DNA from 3 places in the Leclercia sp. G3L genome. Region 2 is predicted to be linked to each of the others. Evidence: predicted binding sites of a transcription regulator. Region 2 holds the regulator's gene; each other region holds the start of a gene.
What was found. The regulator LexA, encoded in region 2, represses DNA repair genes until DNA is damaged. The targets are predictions, from matches to a motif close to TNCTGTATGTACATACAGNA.
Positions count from the first base shown of each region.

Region 1: sulA (SOS-induced cell division inhibitor SulA) is a predicted target of LexA. The motif match lies at 1,657-1,676, and genes of this name have one in related genera.
Region 3: umuD (translesion error-prone DNA polymerase V autoproteolytic subunit) is a predicted target of LexA. The motif match lies at 1,719-1,738, and genes of this name have one in related genera.

Region 1 covers NZ_CP088265.1:4,329,514-4,332,647, reverse strand. Annotated here, with positions in the region: gene ompA (porin OmpA) at 1-773, opposite strand, end outside; gene sulA (SOS-induced cell division inhibitor SulA) at 1,127-1,636, opposite strand; gene LRS40_RS22335 (TfoX/Sxy family DNA transformation protein) at 1,854-2,480, shown strand; gene yccS (YccS family putative transporter) at 2,465-3,134, opposite strand, start outside.
Region 2 covers NZ_CP088265.1:881,428-884,561, reverse strand. Annotated here, with positions in the region: gene plsB (glycerol-3-phosphate 1-O-acyltransferase PlsB) at 1-1,067, opposite strand, end outside; gene LRS40_RS05605 (diacylglycerol kinase) at 1,223-1,591, shown strand; gene lexA (transcriptional repressor LexA) at 1,701-2,309, shown strand; gene dinF (MATE family efflux transporter DinF) at 2,373-3,134, shown strand, end outside.
Region 3 covers NZ_CP088263.1:12,250-15,383, forward strand. Annotated here, with positions in the region: gene LRS40_RS00060 (Y-family DNA polymerase) at 23-1,282, opposite strand; gene umuD (translesion error-prone DNA polymerase V autoproteolytic subunit) at 1,266-1,700, opposite strand; gene LRS40_RS00070 (hypothetical protein) at 1,878-2,492, shown strand; gene LRS40_RS00075 (hypothetical protein) at 2,640-2,993, shown strand.

The DNA of each region.
Region 1 (3,134 bases), 1.4 Mb from region 2:
CCGTCTTTAGGATCCAGGTTGCTCAGCTGGGTGTACAGCTGATCCAGTGCCTGCTGACCTTCTGGTTTCAGGGTTGCTTTGTTGAAGTTGAACAGAACGTCAGACTTCAGAGTGAAGTGCTTGGTCTGTACTTCTGGAGCTGGTGCTGGAGCTGGAGCAACGATTGGCGCTGCTTCTTCCTGCTGGCCGAAACGGTAGGAAACACCTACGCTCAGCATGCCGTTGTCTGGACGAACACCAACGGTGTTGCCGTCGCCGATGTTGTTAACCCACTGGTATTCCAGACGGGTAGCAACGTCACGGGTCATAGCCCACTCAACGCCACCTGCGAATACTGGAGATACGCCAGTGTCATGGTCGTCGCCAGCGATGCTGTTGCTGGAGTCTGCACGCCATACCATGCCGCCCAGACGGGTGTAGATGTCTACAGCGTCATTTACTGGGTAACCCAGTTTAGCAGTCAGCTGAACGCCCTGAGCTTTGAATGCGCCGTTAGTGTTGTCGCCTTTGTAAGGCATACGGCCCAGCCAGTCGTAACCCATTTCGAAACCAACGTACGGGTTAACCTGATAACCACCGAACGCGCCTGCGCCCAGCTGGCTTTCGTGAGTTGGACCGTCGTTGTTCAGACCGTCGTTATACCAGCCGGTGTCGTGGAACTGAGACCAGCCCAGTTTACCACCAGCGTACCAGGTATTATCTTTTGGAGCGGCCTGCGCTACGGTAGCGAAACCTGCCAGTGCCACTGCAATCGCGATAGCTGTCTTTTTCATTTTTTGCGCCTCGTTATCATCCAAAAATCGCCATGAGAATCTCAATGAGAGTCACGGTTAAATCCTTCACCGGGGGGCGGGGACAAAGAGTAAAGCTACCGATATCTTCGGTTTAGGCCGAGCACCCCTGGCGATGTAAAGTCTACAACGTACCTGAAAACTTACAAGTGTGAACTCCGTCAGGCATATGAAAAAAAAGTTTTGTATACACAATATTTAACATTTATGGCGAAGATTTGGGCGTGCTAAACTGGAGGAAGCCGCGGCAGACAAGACTTGTCGCGGCTTTTAGAAAGGGAACCAATGGCGTACAGAGCCTGCAAAATAAATTCCAGGAAAACTCTTATTTTTACTTAGTGATACAAATTCGAGTGAATTTTTAGCCCAGAAAGGTGTCCGTTGCCCAGAGCATTCATCCGAACGGGACGCATAATAAAGCCGAGTGCATTACCTTCTTCGGCCGCTTCAGCCAGACGATGTTGCTCCGTTTCGGTTAATTCTTCCGTAAACCAGCCAATCACCACGCTGTAATTCCCGGTACGCAGTGCTCTCACCATCGATTCTACAGTATGGCAGGGATCCATCTGGCTAACCTGCATCACTTTAGTCAGCGGTAAGCCTGCGGACTGCACCCATTCCCGGCTCAACTTCTGTTGCGGCGTTAGCCACAGCTGCCAGCGAGACTGTTGACCCAGCTGCTGTAACAGGGGCAGCAATAACAGCTGCGTCATCATGGGCTGGTCTTCACGGTAAAGCACTTCACTAATCAACCCGGTGGACATATACGCAGCGGAACTCCGTGCACTTTTGCCAGCGGAAGAAGAGAAAGTTGTTGAACGGTTTGCATAGCCTGAAGAGTACATAATCAATCCAGCCCTGTAGTTACTGTATGGATATACAGTAACCCCTGTGCGTCTAAAGATCAACCTCATTTTCTGAAAGCGCCTCGCAAATTTGGTTTGTTATTCAGGCGGATTGAAAAATCATCTTGCCGTTCGATCGTAAGTTACCTATTTTTTGGCTAACGGATCCGTTAACAAACAACTTTAATTTTACTCCATGATTTACAAGGGAAATATCATGAAAAAGTTATCTTACGAACGGATCTATCAATCAACAAAATATCTTTCTCCTCTCGGTGATGTTGAGCATCGTGCCCTGTTTGGTGGATACACACTGGCGGTGGATGACGCGGTCTTTGCGATGGTGTCAGACGGGGAGCTATACCTGCGCGCCTGCGAAGAGAGCGCCCAGTATTGCGTCAAAAATGCCTCCTCATACTTAACGCTGGTGAAGCGGGGGCGCGCAGTATTGTTAAATTATTATCGCGTCGATGAGGCGCTCTGGCAGGATCGGGATAAGCTCCTGCAGCTCTCCTCATTTGCGCTTGAGGCCGCGCGGCGGGAACGCCGGGAACGGTACAAGCGCGACAGGTTGAAAGATTTACCCAATCTCACCTTTCAGCTTGAGATCCTGCTGAACGAGGCGGGCATCGCCAACGAAGAGGCGTTACGCGCCCTCGGGGCCGAGCAGTGCTGGCTGAAGATCAGAGAGCTTAACAGGCACCTGAGCTACAAAGTGCTGTTCGCACTGGAAGGGGCGATCGTCGGATTGCATGAAGCTGCGCTCCCGGAGACAAGGCGCCGGGAGCTGGTGGAGTGGTACAAAAGGCTGCCGGTGGATAACAGCACTCACTCCGGCAGTTGATTAACGTGCTGCTGTAAACGACATATTTCTGGTAGCAACGCGATAAGCAGACCGATTTGCTGCAGCACCAGCGGCGCTTTGCTCTCGGCACCCGGTTCAATATGCGAAATGCGTTGCGCCAGTTCGGTCAGGGCCTGCTGAACACGAGGTTCATCCGCCGGACGTTGATGAAGCGCATCATCCACGTAGCAAACGGCGTCATCAAGCAGGGCCAGGATGGCTGGACTGGTCAGCCGCTCGCGATGCGCGCCCAGCGCCGAAATGTAGCTGGTAAAGGTATGATTCAGGCACAACAGACGGAACGCGACTTCCCGCGTTTCCGCTGTCGCCCGCGGTTCGGTGGACATATTCGAGACCACCGAAGCCAGTTCTGCATCGCGATTATAGGCGTCACGTCGGGCTATGCGATACGCCAGGCGGTTATCGCGGCCCTGGTGATACTGCTCGAGAATGGCGTCCAGATACCGGCAGTTGGCATTCATCGCCTGATCCAGTACCCGCGGCAGATTACGGAACCGCCAGTCCGGCCAGATAAAGCTCACCGCAGCCCAGGCAATGGCGCAGCCGATCAGGGTATCAATGATGCGCGGCAGTGCTACTTCAAAGCCTTCCCCAAGCAGGTTGAAACAGAGCAGCACCAGCAGGGTAATAAAC
Region 2 (3,134 bases):
AAGGTACGGCGAATGAAGAACGCACCCAGACGGCGGAAGATCGGGCCAGCCGGCCAGAAGTTGAGGTTGATACCCGCAGCGATGTGCGGCGGCACCAGCCCCTGGTGATAGAGCACATACGAGAGCAGCAGGTAGTCCATGTGGCTGCGGTGGCAGGGCACATAAACAATCTCATGGCCGTCGTGGGCCAGCTGGCGCACACGCTCGGCGTTGTGCACGTTGATCCCCTGATAGAGACGGTTCCATGTAAAGCTCAGGATACGGTCGCTAAGGCGGATCATCTCGTAGGAGAAGTTGGCCGCAATCTCTTCCATCAGGGCGATGGCGTTTTGCTGCGCCTTCTCGTGGGAGATTTTTTTGCTGCGCGCTTCGTCTTCGACGGCGCGGGCGATCGCTTTCGAGGCCAGCAGCTTGTTAAACAGATCCTGACGTGCGGGCAGGCGCGGGCCTACCGCGGCCAGACGCTGACGGGCAAAGTGCATGCGCGCCACGCGGGCCAGCTTCTGGGCGATGGTCTTATCCGTACCGTGCTCATCGGCCATGCGGCGCAGTGAGACTGACGGCGAGAAACGGACAAAGCTGTCGCGGCCGAGCCAGTTGACGGCGAAAAATTTCTGCACCCCGTTAAGCATGCGCAACGGCGGATTCTCTTCGCCTTTATCACGCCCCGGACGACGGCCAAACATGACCGATACGGGCACCATCTGCACGTCCAGCAGCGGGTTGCTGCGGTGCAGGTCGAGGTAGTCATGGAACAGCTTGATCGACTCTTCTTTCGGCGTGTACCAGGTGAACACGCGAGGGCCACCGTGGATAAAGATGTAGCGCGGCAGCTGAGTGCCGTCGATCTCCAGCGGCTCCAGCGGATCGGGAAGATCGTGCGCCAGGCATTGGGCGCGCAGCGTCAGCAAGTCGGCCTTCGAGTTATAAGGCAAAACGTACATAATAGGACGCGAGGTATCGAGTCCCAACTCCAGCGTGGGAACCGCCGGAATAGACTTGCTTTTTACCAGGACGCTTAATGGTAAATTAAGTAATTTGTAGTAAATTCGTGGCCAGCCAGACATAAACGATGTAAAGCCTCTGGTTAAAAATGCAATTGCGGCGCAAGGATAACAGAAAGCGCGCAAAATTTCTGTTGTTACCCGTCATACTTCCGGTGGCTGCGCCAGGCGCTTAAACCACCGTTTCTGACGCTATTTTCGAAGAAAGGTTTCTTTTAATGGCCAATAATACCACTGGGTTAACCCGAATCATTAAAGCTGCCGGCTATTCATGGAAAGGCATCCGTGCTGCCTGGATCAATGAAGCCGCATTTCGCCAGGAGGGGGTTGCTGTCGTCGCGGCGATTATTATTGCCTGCTGGCTGGATGTTGATCCCATCACTCGCGTATTACTGATTGGCTCGGTGATGTTGGTGATGATAGTCGAAATTTTGAACAGTGCGATCGAGGCGGTGGTCGACCGTATCGGCACTGACTTTCACGAGCTCTCGGGCCGGGCAAAAGATATGGGTTCTGCCGCGGTGTTGATGGCGATTATCGTTGCGTTGTTTACCTGGGTCACGCTGCTTTGGGGACATTTACGATAAGCCTTCAGAAACCGAACAAGTCTCTGGTTTTTTATGCGGTTTGTGGTTCCAAAATCACCTTTAGCTGTATATACTCACAGCATAACTGTATATACACCCAGGGGGCGGAATGAAAGCGTTAACGACCAGGCAGCAAGAGGTGTTTGATCTCATTCGGGATCATATCGGCCAGACGGGTATGCCGCCGACGCGTGCAGAAATCGCGCAGCGTCTGGGCTTCCGTTCTCCAAATGCCGCCGAAGAGCACCTTAAGGCACTGGCGCGTAAGGGTGTGCTTGAGATTGTCTCCGGAGCGTCTCGCGGTATTCGCCTGCTGGTTGAAGCCGAAGAGGGCCTTCCGCTCGTCGGCCGCGTCGCCGCCGGGGAACCGCTGCTGGCGCAGCAGCACATTGAAGGCCACTATCAGGTCGATCCGGGCATGTTTAAACCGAGCGCAGACTTTCTGCTCCGCGTAAGCGGCATGTCGATGAAAGACATCGGTATTCTGGATGGCGATCTGCTGGCAGTACACAAAACGCAGGACGTGCGTAACGGTCAGGTGGTTGTGGCGCGTATCGATGATGAAGTCACCGTTAAGCGACTGAAAAAGCAGGGCAACACCGTGCAGCTGCTGCCGGAAAACAGCGAGTTTTCCCCGATTGTTGTCGACCTGCGTGAAAATAACTTCTCCATCGAAGGTCTTGCGGTTGGCGTCATCCGCAACGGTGAGTGGTTATAACGCCTTTCTGACAGACTGCGACCCTGTCGCAGTCTGCTTTTCCTGCCTCCGGCGAACATTTTCATGTCTCTCCTGACTGCTTCAGACAAGGCGTTGTGGCGTCTTGCACTTCCCATGATCGTCTCCAATATCAGCGTCCCTCTTCTCGGGCTGGTGGATACGGCTGTCATTGGTCATCTCGATTCGCCCGTCTATCTGGGCGGTGTCGCCATCGGCGCGACGGCAACCAGCTTCCTGTTTATGCTGCTGCTCTTTTTGCGCATGAGTACCACCGGGCTTACTGCCCAGGCCTATGGCGCGAAGGATCCGTTGCGTCTGGCCCGCGCGCTGGTGCAGCCGCTGATCCTGGCCCTCGGTGCCGGTCTGTTGATTGTGCTGTTGCGCACACCGCTCATCGATCTGGCGCTGCATATCGTTGGCGGCAGCGAGGCCGTTCTTCATCAGGCGAGGCGCTTCCTGGAGATCCGCTGGCTCAGCGCCCCGGCATCGCTGGCTAACCTGGTGCTGCTCGGCTGGCTGCTGGGGGTGCAGTATGCCCGGGCGCCGGTGATCCTGCTGGTAGTGGGGAACCTGCTCAACATCGTGCTGGATCTTTGGCTGGTGATGGGCCTGCAGATGAACGTGCAGGGGGCTGCGCTGGCGACCGCTATCGCAGAGTACGCCACCCTGCTGATCGGCTTATGGATGGTCTGGCGGGTGCTGGCCCTGCGCGGTATTTCGCTGGCGCTGCTGAAAGCGAGCTGGCGGGGCAACATCCGCAAACTGCTGGCCCTCAATCGCGACATCATGCTGCGCTCGCTGCTGCTGCAACTCTGTTTCGGGGCG
Region 3 (3,134 bases), on a different replicon from region 2:
CCGGGTAACACCGGCATGAACGTCAGGCTTTGACGACAAGTAACTCATTCCAGCGAGTGGTATACCGTGGGGACAGCATGGCCTGCTTCCCCCGGAAATCCTGATGAATCCCTTCGCAAGCCAGAAACAGAGAGCCTCGATGCTCTTTGTTAAACCGATCCATCACCTTCATCAGTGCTTCACTGCCTCGCCTGGCGGGACGTTCATCGAACAGGGATAGCTGCTCAGTGCCATCGGTCATTGACGAAAGCATCACGCCCGCCTTCGCATAATCTATGCCGGGTTTGTAGATTCGGGTCAGTATGGCGCCTGCCGCACTGACCAGGTCGCGGGTGTCCTGCGTCGCAGTAAGCGGCTCAATACCGCAGCTGCTGTACCGGGTTTCAGCTCTGGCAAACGGGCTGCTCTGGATAAACACGGTGATTTGGCGAGTCCAGGAGCCATCGTTTCGAAGCTGTTCAGCGGCACGGCCGGTAAAGAATGACACTGCCTCATGCATCTTGCTGAATGTATTAAGGCGCTGGCCAAAGCTCCGCGAGACGATAATTTGTTGTCTGACAGGAGGGGATTCATGCAACCGGAAACAGGACTCGCCATGCAGCTCCCGCCAGGTACGTTCCATTTCAACACCGAATGCCTTTCGTAAAAACCGCACATCGCTGTCATAAAAGTCGCAGGCCGTGATGATCCCGTACGCAGCCAGCCGCTCACTGATTTTGCGGCCAATGCCCCAGATTTCCCGGGTACTGATGAGACTCAGCAGTTTTTTAATTCGGAATGGGTCTGTAAGGACGACCACACCACCAGTTGCTGCCCATCGCTTACTGGCGTAGGTGCATAATTTTGCGAGCGTTTTCGTGGTCGATACTCCAATCCCGCAGGTGAGCGAAAGATTGTGTAGCAGCGTTCGTCTGATCAGGCATCCGTACTCTTCAAAATCTACTATTTTGTCCATGTTTTTCAGTAGCATGAAGCTTTCATCCACGCTGTAACGATCGGTATCCTCGGCAAACCCCTCCAGCGTTTCATGAAACCGGTTGGAATAATCTTCGTACAACGTAAAGTTGGAGCTCCGTACCGCAATATGATGCTGCTCAATCAGATCCCGGCATTTGAAGATAGGCATCCCGCGTTTGAGCCCTGTATTTTTGGCGAGCCTGTTCATGGCGATAATGGTGGCATCGTTGTTGCTCGCGATGATGAGCGGGGATTTGGCAAGTTTGGGGTCCATGGCGCATTCAAATGCCGCGTAGGCTCCATTGATATCAACGTGCATGTACATGAGGAAACTGATTCAACGCAAAGGTGACAACGCCCCAGATTTCAAGAGTGTCCGGGTTAACAGGTATCGGCTTGAAGGCGGGGTTGGAGGGCATCAACATCAGTTTCGGGAAGGTCTGCAAAATCTTCACGGTAAACTCGCCGTCAACCAGCGCAACGACGATTGAGCCGTGCTCCGCAGTCAGTGACCGATCCACAACCAGTATGGCGCCGTCGTTTATTCCGGCGTCTACCATGCTGAGACCTGAGGCCCTGACAAAGAAAGTCGCGGGGCGATTACGAACCACAAAATCATGTAAATTCAGCTCATTGTCTTCGTGTCCGGCGCACGGACTCATCACCCCGCAACTCAGTAGGTCACTGAAAAAAGGGGTTGTATCACGAGGAGGGGATGCAAAACGTTCAGGGAATACAGACATGAGCACACTCGGATTCAATACTGGATATTTAACCAGTATCACCAGATAAAGAGAAAAGATCAAATTTCAATGGCTCAGCATTCGGGAAAGATATCCCGGCACTAAGCCGTAATTTATGTAACGGTATGATATGGTTCAGCGGATTTTCATTCACGAACATGACAACAGGAATTCCCTATGGCTATCGATACCGACGATAACGATCCGGTAGACGCAGAGGCGTGCGAGAAGTACCTGGCACAGTTACGGGAACTGGAGGCATACAGGGCGTACCGAACGACAGCTGCGATTGACTGGTTCTTTGACCAGGCTACCCGGGCCATTCACGGTGAGTTGTGGCTAGCCGCCTGTACGACTTTCCTGAACGGGATTGAGACCTCACTGAGGGTGACGATGAAGCTGAAGGCGTCGCAGGCACAACCGCAGGCACCAACACCGCTGGTGGACTTAAGCGATATGGCCACACTCAGTAATGCTCTGCTAAGAAGGGCTCACCAGGCCGGTATGCCGGTGACACTGCTGGCCTTTCCCGACGAGCAGGATCTGCTGACCAAGATTGCGGACGGCGCCCCGAAACTACCCTATGCGGAAATCGTGAGGGTTCGGCACAATTTATGTCACGGGAACATCCTGGAGCACATCATCACTGCGAGTGACGGTATGGGGGAGCCAGTCCGGTTATTCACACCTGAATGTATGCGTGATCTGGCGCAGACGCTGTCGGCAGTCTCGAAAGTATGGATTGCAGGCCTGCATCAATATTGGTGTGATAACAATTTATCTATGCCTTGAAAATTCCTGACGGATTCTGTTCCCGGTGTCATTTGTACGCCGGGATGAAAAATGATGCTTCACAACAGGAATTAGCTGTTTATTGCTTAGAAAGATTTGTGATATAAAAATTATGTTTTGAACTTGATGATAGTAATGGAGAAACATATGAAAATTAAAAACATTGTATTGGCAGGAATAATTTCATTGGTATTTTCTGTTCATGCCAGCGATAAGCAGAATATAAAAAGGGACCCAATACCTTATTTAGGGTACGACGCAGTTACTTCAAACATGTGCATAGATGCTGGTGGTTTAACTGATCCAGTGGAGATGAGAAAGAAAGCTACTGAAACATTACTAATGATTCTTCACAAACAACCAGGTGATAAACTATCTAAACAATCAGAAGATACAATAGAAGCATTTGTTACACGAACAAGATCCTCTTCAGATGACATATCTAAATGCCAGTTCAGTGTTTATGAAAGATACTGGGAAATAGTTCAGCCAAATAAATAACATAGATTTGCGTGAGATTTATAATACAAAACGCTCATTAGGTCTATGTCTTTAAAGGCGCGTGGCTTAATGGGCAATTAAATCCATACTCCTGCAATACATGCTTCAATCCTCAACTCGTTTGATAATGGCTGTATTTAA